Regions from separate parts of the Serratia sp. NA_13 genome, predicted to be linked through region 2. Evidence: predicted binding sites of a transcription regulator. Region 2 holds the regulator's gene; each other region holds the start of a gene.
What was found. Region 2 encodes sigma-54, which starts transcription at its own class of promoters, with help from an activator protein. Its sites were predicted from a motif close to GTTGGCACANNTTTCGCTNT; they were not measured.

Region 1 (3,281 bases), on a different contig from region 2:
GAACACGTCACAGGTATCATCTACCTTCAGCCATTTCTTCAGCGTGACCACGCCCCACAGACCGGCGATACCGCCAACCAGGCCGATAATCAACGCCCCACCAACACCCACGGTGCCTGCAGCCGGCGTGATGGCCACCAGACCGGCGATCATGCCGGAACAGGCGCCCAACAGGGAAGGTTTGCCGCGAACAATCCACTCGGCAAAGGTCCAGGAGAGGATAGCGCCGGCAGTGGCCACCACGGTATTGAGGAATGCCAGTGCCGCAATGCCATTAGCCGCGCTGGCAGAACCGGCGTTAAAACCGAACCAGCCGATATACAGGATGGAAGCGCCGGTAAACACCATTGGCAGGTTGTGCGGTTTGAAAGCTTCCTTACCGAAACCGGCACGCTTACCCAGTAGATAAGCGCCAATCAGACCGGCACTGGCAGCATTGATGTGCACCACGGTACCGCCGGCAAAGTCCAGCGCGCCGTCAGCGGCCAGGAAGCCGCCGCCCCACACCATGTGGGCAATCGGCAGGTAAGAAATGGTGAACCAGATGGCCGCGAAGATCACCACCGCTGAGAAGCGGATACGCTCGGCAAAGCCCCCCACCACCAACGCCACGGTAATACAGGCGAACGAACACTGGAACACCACGTGGATCATCTGGCTAAAGGTTCCGGTAACGCTGTCAATACCTATGCCTTTCAGCATTGCCGTCTGGAAACCGCCGAAGAAGGCATTGCCTTCGCTGAAAGCCAGGCTGTAGCCATAAAGCACCCACAACACGCACACCAAAGCAAAAGTGACGGTGACCTGGGTCAACATGGAAAGCACGTTTTTGGAACGCAGCAAACCACCGTAAAACAGAGCGACACCCGGCAGGGTCATGAACAGCACCAAAGCAGTGCAAATTATCATGAAGGCGTTATCCGCCTTGTCTGCGACCGCCGGAGCGGCCAGTGCCAAAGAAGGAACCATGGTTACCGTACTCAGGCCCAACATGGATAAAAGTTTTTTCATTATCAATCCATCCCCATTACTTTACTGAGCCAGTGATTACAGTGCTGCTTCGTCTGTTTCGCCGGTGCGAATGCGAATGACACGTTGCAATTCGGCAACGAAAATTTTGCCATCACCGATTTTGCCGGTGTAGGCCGCTTTACTGATAACATCGACCACTTCATCCAACTGATCGTCAGCGATAGCGATGTCGATTTTTACCTTAGGTAAGAAGTTGACGCTGTATTCGGCCCCACGATAGAGCTCAGCATGCCCCTTCTGGCGACCAAAGCCTTTTACTTCGCTTACGGTCAGCCCCTGAATGCCCACAGAGGATAGGGCTTCACGCACGTCCTCCAGCTTGAATGGTTTAATCACCACGGTCACCAGCTTCATATTGCCCCTCCACGAATTAAGCCCAAACTCCCCCCGGTACAAGACTTATAAAGCAAAGGCTATGCCATAAATGGATTTGTACGCGGATTCAGCAAATTAACCAGCAGGATGGGGATCTGACATGCGACGGTCGGCTGGCAGAGCGCGATCAGCTGATGAGCCGGTTAAATATTGCGCACTATTTTGGTGCGAAGCGCGTCGAAAAAGTGCAGTGAAAGGGATTTAAAACGGATCTGTGCCTGTTTGTGGTGCGTGGCGCTCAAAACAATAAGGGGGCCGCAGCCCCCCGAGATCATGCGGTTGGTATTCCTTCACGGGTCGCGGCGGCCAATTCTTCACCCACCAGTTGCAGCTGATACATCTGGTAGTAACGCCCCTGCTGCGCCAGCAGTTGCTGATGGTTACCCTGCTCGACAGCCTGACCACGGTGCAACACCAGAATCGAATCGGCATCCACAATGGTCGACAAACGGTGAGCGATCACTACCAGCGTGGTGTGCTCGCGGATCAAACTCAACGCCCTCTGAATAGCTTGTTCCGTACCCGAGTCAATGTTGGCGGTAGCTTCATCGAGGATCAGGATCTGCGGTGCCTGTACCAGTACCCTGGCCATCGCCAATAGCTGCTTCTGACCCACCGACAGATTATTACCCTGTTCACCCAGCCGGGTGTGAATGCCTTCAGGGAAAGAGCGAACCAACTCAGCCAGTTGCACCCTTTCCAATGCCTGCCAGACCGCATCTTCACTGATATTGCGCCCCAGAGTCACGTTGACCAGCACCGATTCGGCAATCACCACCGGATCCTGTTGCACCATAGCGACTCCCTGACGCAGGATAGCGTGTGAAAGGCTGGACAGAGGACGCCCGTCGAGACGCACTTCCCCCTGATCGACCGGGTAATAACCCATCAGCAGGTTGGCCAGCGTGCTCTTGCCGCTGCCGGTATGGCCGACCAGCGCCACGAAGCCGCGTGAAGGCACCGACAGAGAAATATGCTGCAGCACCTTCTTGTCATCCCGGTAGGAAAAACTCAGGTCGTCAATATCAATACGACCACTCTCCAGCGGACGATTGTCCGTGCCGTAGCTCTGCTGACTGCGATCCATCAGTTCGAAAATACGCTCACCGGCCACCACTGCCTGCTGCAAAATCGACTGTTGCGAGGTCAATTCAATCAACGGCTCATTCAAACGCCCCAGATAGTTGATAAAGGCATACAACACACCTACGCCGATCGCCCCCTCACCGCTGAAGCCGAACAACATCAGCAGGCCGCACAGCACCAGCGCCGAAAACAGGCTGAGCAGCGGACGCAACAGGAAACCGTCCAGGCGCAGCGTCTGCATACGCGCGGTATAGTGGGAACGGCTGGCAGCGCTCATGCGCTCGCCGAAGCGGATCTGCTGGCGGAACTGCTGGATCACGCCCATGCCGTTAATCACTTCGTTAAAGCCGTCGTTGATGTCCGCCAGATAGCTCCGCACCCGGCGCACAATAGGTATGCTGTAGTATTGATAAATTCCCATCACCACAAATACCGCCGGGAAGATGCAGATAGCCACCAGCGCCATGCGCCAGTCGAGGCTGAACATGGCCACCAGCATAGCGCCAATCAGCGCAGCGCTTTTCAGCACCGTGGACACCACCATCACATACAGATCTTTAATCACCTCGGTGTCATTGGTCACCCGTGAGATCAACTGCCCGACGGGCTGAGTATCAAAAGCGCTCAGCGGTTGGCGCAATGCTGCGTCCATCACGTCCGTTCGCAGCCGTTGAACCACCCCGACCGCCGCCTGGTTAAACAACAATGCCTGAAAATAGTGCAGTGCCGCCGCCAACAGCTCCAGCAGAATATAGGCCGCCGCCAACCCGCAGACGATAGTCAGCGGC
Region 2 (3,281 bases):
CGGCTGGTTATCAATGGCGTCAAAGGCGATAGGTTGGTCGAGACGGATAAACACGCCAACGGCCCGCAGTGTGTCCTCTTCCAGTTTGCCGTGGGGAATAGCGATACCATTGCCGATACCGGTACTGCCCATACGCTCGCGGGTGAGAACCGCGTCAAACACTACCTGTGATGACAGGTTGAGCTGCTTTGCGGCCAGTTCGCTGATAATTTCCAAAGCCCGTTTCTTGCTGGTGCAGTGGACGGAGCTTCTGGTGCACTCGATATTTAACACCGAGCTTAATTGCATTGTTTCGTTGTTCATCTCATCTTCACTTAAAATCACACCAGCAAGCAGGAGGCTTGTGAGGTGATTTTTCGCCTTGTTTAACCCTTGATGGCTTATCGGCGCGATACCCTTACAGGCAACGCGCCGATGGCCGAGGCTACGTTTGAGCCGTACCCGCTGACGGAAACGGCCCAGAATGTCAGTGTTGCTTCAGTTTGTCTTTATGTTTGTTCAATTGACGCGCCAGTTTGTCGATCAGGGAGTCAATTGCGGCATACATGTTCTCGTCTTCCGAGGTGGCGTGCAACTCGCCTCCATTCACGTGCACCGTCGCTTCCGCAATCTGCTGCACTTTTTCCACACTAAGCACGACATACACCTGATTTATGCGGTCAAAATACTGTTCGAGTTTGGCGAACTTGGTGTTCACGAACTCGCGCATAGGTTCGGTGATCTCGATGTGGTGTCCGGTAATGTTGAGCTGCATAATGTCTTCCTTCTCAATAGAGGTCAAACCAACTGTTTACGTTGGTTGGACGGCGGGATGGACAAAGACTCTCGGTACTTGGCGACGGTGCGCCGCGCCACGATGATCCCCTGGTCGGAGAGCAGGGTGGCCAGCTTGCTGTCGCTGAGCGGTTTGGCGGGGTTTTCCGCCGCGATCATTTTCTTCACCACTGCCCGGATCGCCGTAGAGGAGGCTTCGCCCCCGCTGTCGGTATTCACATGGCTGGAGAAGAAATATTTCAATTCGAAAATGCCGCGCGGACTGTGCAAAAATTTCTGCGTGGTCACACGTGAAATTGTCGATTCATGCATCTCCACGGCTTGGGCTATATCTGCCAGCACCATGGGCTTCATAAATTCTGCACCCTGTTCAAAGAACGCCTGTTGCTGCTCGACGATGCAGCGCGAAACCTTCAGCAGAGTGTCGTTTCGGCTTTCCAGACTTTTGATCAGCCACTTCGCTTCCTGCAAATTGCTACGGATGTACTGGCCGTCACTGTCGTTACGGGCGCTATTGCCCATCGCGGCGTACTGCTGGTTGATCTTCAAGCGTGGAATGCTGTCGCTGTTGAGCTCAACCGTCCAGACATTTTGCACTTTTCGCACCAGCACGTCCGGGATCACATACTCGGATTCGCCGGTGTTGATTGACTGACCCGGACGGGGATCCAATGACTGGATCAGCAACATCGCTTCTTTCAGTGTATCTTCTTTTGAGCGCGTTGTTCGCATCAGGCTGCGAAAGTCGTGGTTAGCCAGCAGGTCCAGATGCTCGCTGATGATCAGGCGTGCTTCAGCCAGATAGGGCGTGTCTTTAGCGTACTGGGAAAGCTGAACCAGCAGACAATCGCGCAGGTCGCGCGCGGCGACGCCAACCGGATCAAAACGCTGTACGCGCTTCAATACCGCTTCGACTTCGTCCATTGTCACATTCTCGTCACCCAGGCTCTCCAGAATGTCTTCCAGCGGCACGGTGAGATAGCCGGTGTCATCAACGGCGTCGACAATTGAGGTGGCAATAGCGGCATCGGTATCAGAAAACGGCGTCAGATCCACTTGCCACATCAGGTAATCCTGCAGGGTCTGGGTAGTCTCGCCCTGATAAACCGGGAGCTCATCGTCACTGTAATCGGTGCGGGTACCGGACGGCGTGCCGGCGGTGTAGATTTCGTCCCAGGTGGCGTCGAGCGGCAGCTCTTCGGGCATGTCCTTTTGTTCCAACGCCTCGCGGGTATCCAAACCTTCGGTTTCGACAGTTTCTTTGGTGTCGACTTCTTCGTGCAGGTCGCTCTGTTCAAGCAATGGGTTGCTCTCTAACGCCAGCTGTATCTCCTGCTGGAGCTCAAGCGTGGACAACTGCAGCAGGCGGATAGCCTGCTGGAGCTGGGGGGTCATGGCCAGTTGTTGGCTAAACCTGAGTTGCAAACCTTGCTTCATAATCTTCAGTCTACTTCCGTTAACAGTCGTCCATCAGGACGCGCTGGTACTCAGAGGCGGAATTCTTCGCCCAGATAAACGCGTTTCACCTGCTCATCGACCAGAATAGCATCCGGCGTGCCGTGGGCAATCAGTTTGCCTTGGCTGACGATATAGGCGCGTTCACACACGTCCAGCGTTTCGCGCACGTTATGGTCGGTGATCAGCACGCCCAGGCCGCTGTCACGCAAGTGCTCGATAATTTTTTTAATGTCGATAACGGAAATCGGGTCAACCCCGGCGAACGGCTCATCCAGCAGGATGAATTTCGGGTTGGCCGCCAGCGCACGGGCGATCTCGACGCGGCGGCGTTCACCACCGGACAGTGCCTGGCCCAGGTTGTCGCGAAGGTGGGTGATATGGAATTCTTCCATCAGCTCTAGCGCACGGTCTGCTCGCTGCTCGCTGCTGAGATCTTCACGGATCTCCAGCACGGCCATCAGGTTGTCATACACGCTGAGGCGGCGGAAGATGGATGCTTCCTGCGGCAAATAGCCGATGCCACGGCGCGCACGGGCGTGCAGCGGCAGCAGGCTGATGTCTTCTTCGTCAATCACGATACGCCCGGCATCACGCTGAACGATACCCACCACCATGTAGAAGGTGGTGGTCTTGCCGGCGCCGTTTGGCCCCAGCAGGCCGACGATCTCGCCGGATTTCACTTTCAGGCTGACGTCTTCAACAACTTTTCGGCCCTTGTAGGCTTTCGCCAGGTTTTCTGCGATGAGTGTAGCCATAAGTGATTAGTTACTCTTCTTTTGCCCGTTTTTGTCTTGCAACTGCGACGGTACCAGAACCGTAGTCACGCGTTTGCCTTTGTCGCTAAACGCCTGCATTTGCTGCTGTTGCACCAGATAGGTGATGCGATCGCCTTTTACGTTGCTGTCGAGCTGCTCCAGATAGGCATTCCCGGTCAGGGTCACCAACTGCGACGCGACATCGTAACGGACCTTCTGCGCGTGGCCTTTCACCGGCTTGCCGCTGTCTTGCATCTGATAGAAGGTCACCGGGTTGCCAAAGGCTTCGATATA
Region 3 (3,281 bases), on a different contig from region 2:
TGTCGGAAATGTTCAGCTCGCCCAGACCAGTGATAGCGATGATGTCGCCCGCTTCAGCCAGGGTAGACTCGATACGCTCCAGACCCATGTGGCCCAGCACTTTGCCCACTTTACCGTTGCGAGTTTTACCTTCGCTATCGATGATGGTGACCTGCTGGTTTGGCTTCACTTTACCGCGCTTGATACGGCCGATACCGATCACGCCCAGGTAGTTGTTGTAGTCCAACTGGGAGATTTGCATCTGGAATGGCGCTTCGAGCTCAACCTGCGGTGCAGACACGTGGTCTACGATCGCTTGATACAGCGGGGTCATGTCTTCCGCCATCTCATTGTGGTCAGTACCCGCGATCCCCATCAATGCAGAAGCATAGATGATTGGGAAGTCGAGTTGCTCGTCGGTCGCGTCGAGGTTAACGAACAGGTCGAAGACCTGATCAACAACCCAATCAGGACGTGCGCCCGGACGGTCAACCTTGTTGATTACCACGATCGGCTTCAGACCATTAGCAAAAGCTTTTTTGGTCACAAAGCGGGTTTGCGGCATTGGGCCATCCATTGCATCCACAACCAGCAGCACCGAGTCAACCATTGACATCACACGCTCAACCTCACCGCCGAAGTCGGCGTGTCCTGGGGTATCCACGATGTTGATGCGGTAGTCTTTCCAATTAATGGCGGTGTTTTTAGCGAGGATGGTAATCCCACGCTCTTTCTCCAAATCGTTGGAGTCCATTACGCGTTCGGTGGCTTCTACACGCTCTCCGAAAGTACCGGATTGTTGCAGCAGCTTGTCAACCAGGGTGGTCTTACCATGGTCAACGTGGGCAATAATGGCGATGTTACGCAAATTTTCGATCACAGCTTTGCCTCAGGCATTAGAAATAGCGCGCTATTGTACACGTATTAAGCGAGGGACTAAACAAGATCACAACAGTCTCTTATAAACAACTGTGTACAGGTCAGTATGTGATCCCTTTCACGGTGCAAAAAGCAGCACCCGGTGCACTTTTGCACCACTATAGTGCCCAACCATCCATTGTTTGCACCATTTAGGTGCAAATAGTCACTAATGGTGCATACTGAATCTGTGCAAAAGCCGCGCAGAAAGGCGATTAAAGCGCTTTCGCAAAGTTGGCACAGTTTTCGCTTTAGTCTTTTCAAGACAAAAAAAGCCAGTTCCACAGATTCGTTCCACGACGAAGACAATGACAAATCCGGGAGAGTTAAGTATGTCCGCTGAACACGTTTTGACGATGCTGAATGAGCATGAAGTGAAATTCGTAGACCTGCGTTTCACTGACACCAAGGGTAAGGAACAGCACGTTACCATCCCTTCTCATCAGGTAAATGCCGACTTCTTCGAAGAAGGTAAAATGTTTGACGGTTCCTCGATCGGTGGTTGGAAGGGCATCAACGAATCTGACATGGTGCTGATGCCAGACGCCAGCACGGCGGTATTGGATCCGTTCTTCGAAGAATCCACGCTGATTATTCGCTGCGACATCCTCGAGCCAGGCACCATGCAAGGCTACGACCGTGACCCACGTTCAATCTCCAAGCGTGCAGAAGACTTCCTGCGTTCTTCCGGCATCGCGGACACCGTGCTGTTCGGGCCTGAACCAGAATTCTTCCTGTTCGATGATATTCGTTTCGGCAGCAGCATCCGTGGTTCCCACGTAGCTATCGACGATATCGAAGGCGCATGGAACTCCGGCACCCAATACGATGGCGGCAACAAAGGCCACCGTCCGGCAGTCAAAGGCGGCTACTTCCCGGTTCCTCCGGTCGACTCGTCACAGGACATCCGTTCTACCATGTGTTTGACCATGGAAGAAATGGGCCTGGTGGTTGAAGCGCACCACCACGAAGTGGCAACCGCAGGTCAGAACGAAGTGGCAACCCGCTTCAACACCATGACCAAGAAAGCCGACGAAATCCAAATCTACAAATACGTGGTTCACAACGTGGCTCACGCATTTGGTAAAACTGCGACCTTCATGCCGAAACCTATGTTCGGTGATAACGGCTCCGGTATGCACTGCCACATGTCACTGTCCAAGAACGGGACTAACCTGTTCGCCGGCGACAAATACGGCGGCCTGTCTGAAACTGCCCTGTTCTACATCGGCGGCATCATCAAGCACGCCAAAGCGATCAACGCCCTGGCCAACCCAACCACCAACTCTTACAAGCGTCTGGTCCCAGGTTACGAAGCACCGGTAATGCTGGCTTACTCAGCCCGTAACCGTTCTGCTTCCATCCGTATCCCAGTGGTAGCCAGCCCGAAAGCGCGCCGTATCGAAGCCCGTTTCCCGGATCCAGCGGCGAACCCATACCTGTGCTTCGCGGCTCTGCTGATGGCAGGCCTGGACGGTGTGATTAACAAAATCCACCCTGGCGATGCCATGGACAAAAACCTGTATGACCTGCCACCAGAAGAAGAAGCTGAAATTCCAAAAGTTGCAGGCTCTCTGGATGAAGCGCTGGCTGCACTGAGCGAAGACCGCGAGTTCCTGACCCGTGGTGGCGTATTCACCGACGACGCGATTGACGCTTACATCGATCTGCGTAAAGAAGAGATGGACCGCGTGCGCATGACGCCGCACCCGGTTGAGTTCGAACTGTACTACAGCGTTTAAGCTTTACGGCGCCGTCTGTGGACGGCGCTCAGATTTAGTTGTCTTTTTTTGTTGCCGTGGAAACTTTCTGCCCATCTTCGGATGGGTTTTTTTCTCCACCGTATTTTCTGCAAAACTATTCCGTACCGCACGCATGGCGGATGGAGTAGGATAAATGCACTAAAAAGGTGCAGTCGTCTGCTATGCCCAAGAGATTTCACGGCGCAGCTAGGCGGCAACCGAGCGAACCGACAGGAGCTTGGTCTGCCAAGTGACTGGTGTGAGTAAGAGCAGCCAACAACGCTGCGTCTTGAAAGATAAAGGGCATATATGGCAACTGGCAAGCTGCCCGACGCTGGGCAGATCCTCAATTCACTCATCAACAGCATCCTGCTATTGGATGCTCGGCTTGCGGTTCATTACGCCAATCCGGCAGCACAACAACTGCTGGCACAAAGTTCCCGTAAACTTTTCGGTACACCGTTACCCGATCTGCTCGGTTATTTCTCGCTGAATGTCGATCTGATGCGTGAGAGCCTGCGTGCCGGTCAGGGCTTTACCGATAGCGAAGTGACCCTAGTGGTCGACGGGCGCGCTCATATCCTCTCCCTGACCGCCCAGACGCTGTCTGAAGGCTATATCCTGATCGAACTGGCGCCCATG

Region 1: a site for sigma-54 is predicted at 1,436-1,455, ahead of glnK (P-II family nitrogen regulator). Genes of this name have one in related genera too.
Region 3: a site for sigma-54 is predicted at 1,131-1,150, ahead of glnA (glutamate--ammonia ligase). Genes of this name have one in related genera too.

What each region holds. Positions count from the first base shown of each region.
Region 1 covers NZ_JBQZFV010000002.1:193,498-196,778, reverse strand. Annotated here, with positions in the region: gene amtB (ammonium transporter AmtB) at 1-1,011, opposite strand, end outside; gene glnK (P-II family nitrogen regulator) at 1,048-1,386, opposite strand; gene ACUTSU_RS04420 (SmdB family multidrug efflux ABC transporter permease/ATP-binding protein) at 1,679-3,281, opposite strand, start outside.
Region 2 covers NZ_JBQZFV010000005.1:168,546-171,826, forward strand. Annotated here, with positions in the region: gene ptsN (PTS IIA-like nitrogen regulatory protein PtsN) at 1-303, opposite strand, end outside; gene hpf (ribosome hibernation promoting factor) at 467-754, opposite strand; gene rpoN (RNA polymerase factor sigma-54) at 778-2,211, opposite strand; gene lptB (LPS export ABC transporter ATP-binding protein) at 2,262-2,987, opposite strand; gene lptA (lipopolysaccharide ABC transporter substrate-binding protein LptA) at 2,994-3,281, opposite strand, start outside.
Region 3 covers NZ_JBQZFV010000014.1:104,493-107,773, forward strand. Annotated here, with positions in the region: gene typA (ribosome-dependent GTPase TypA) at 1-859, opposite strand, end outside; gene glnA (glutamate--ammonia ligase) at 1,230-2,639, shown strand; gene glnL (nitrogen regulation protein NR(II)) at 2,949-3,281, shown strand, end outside.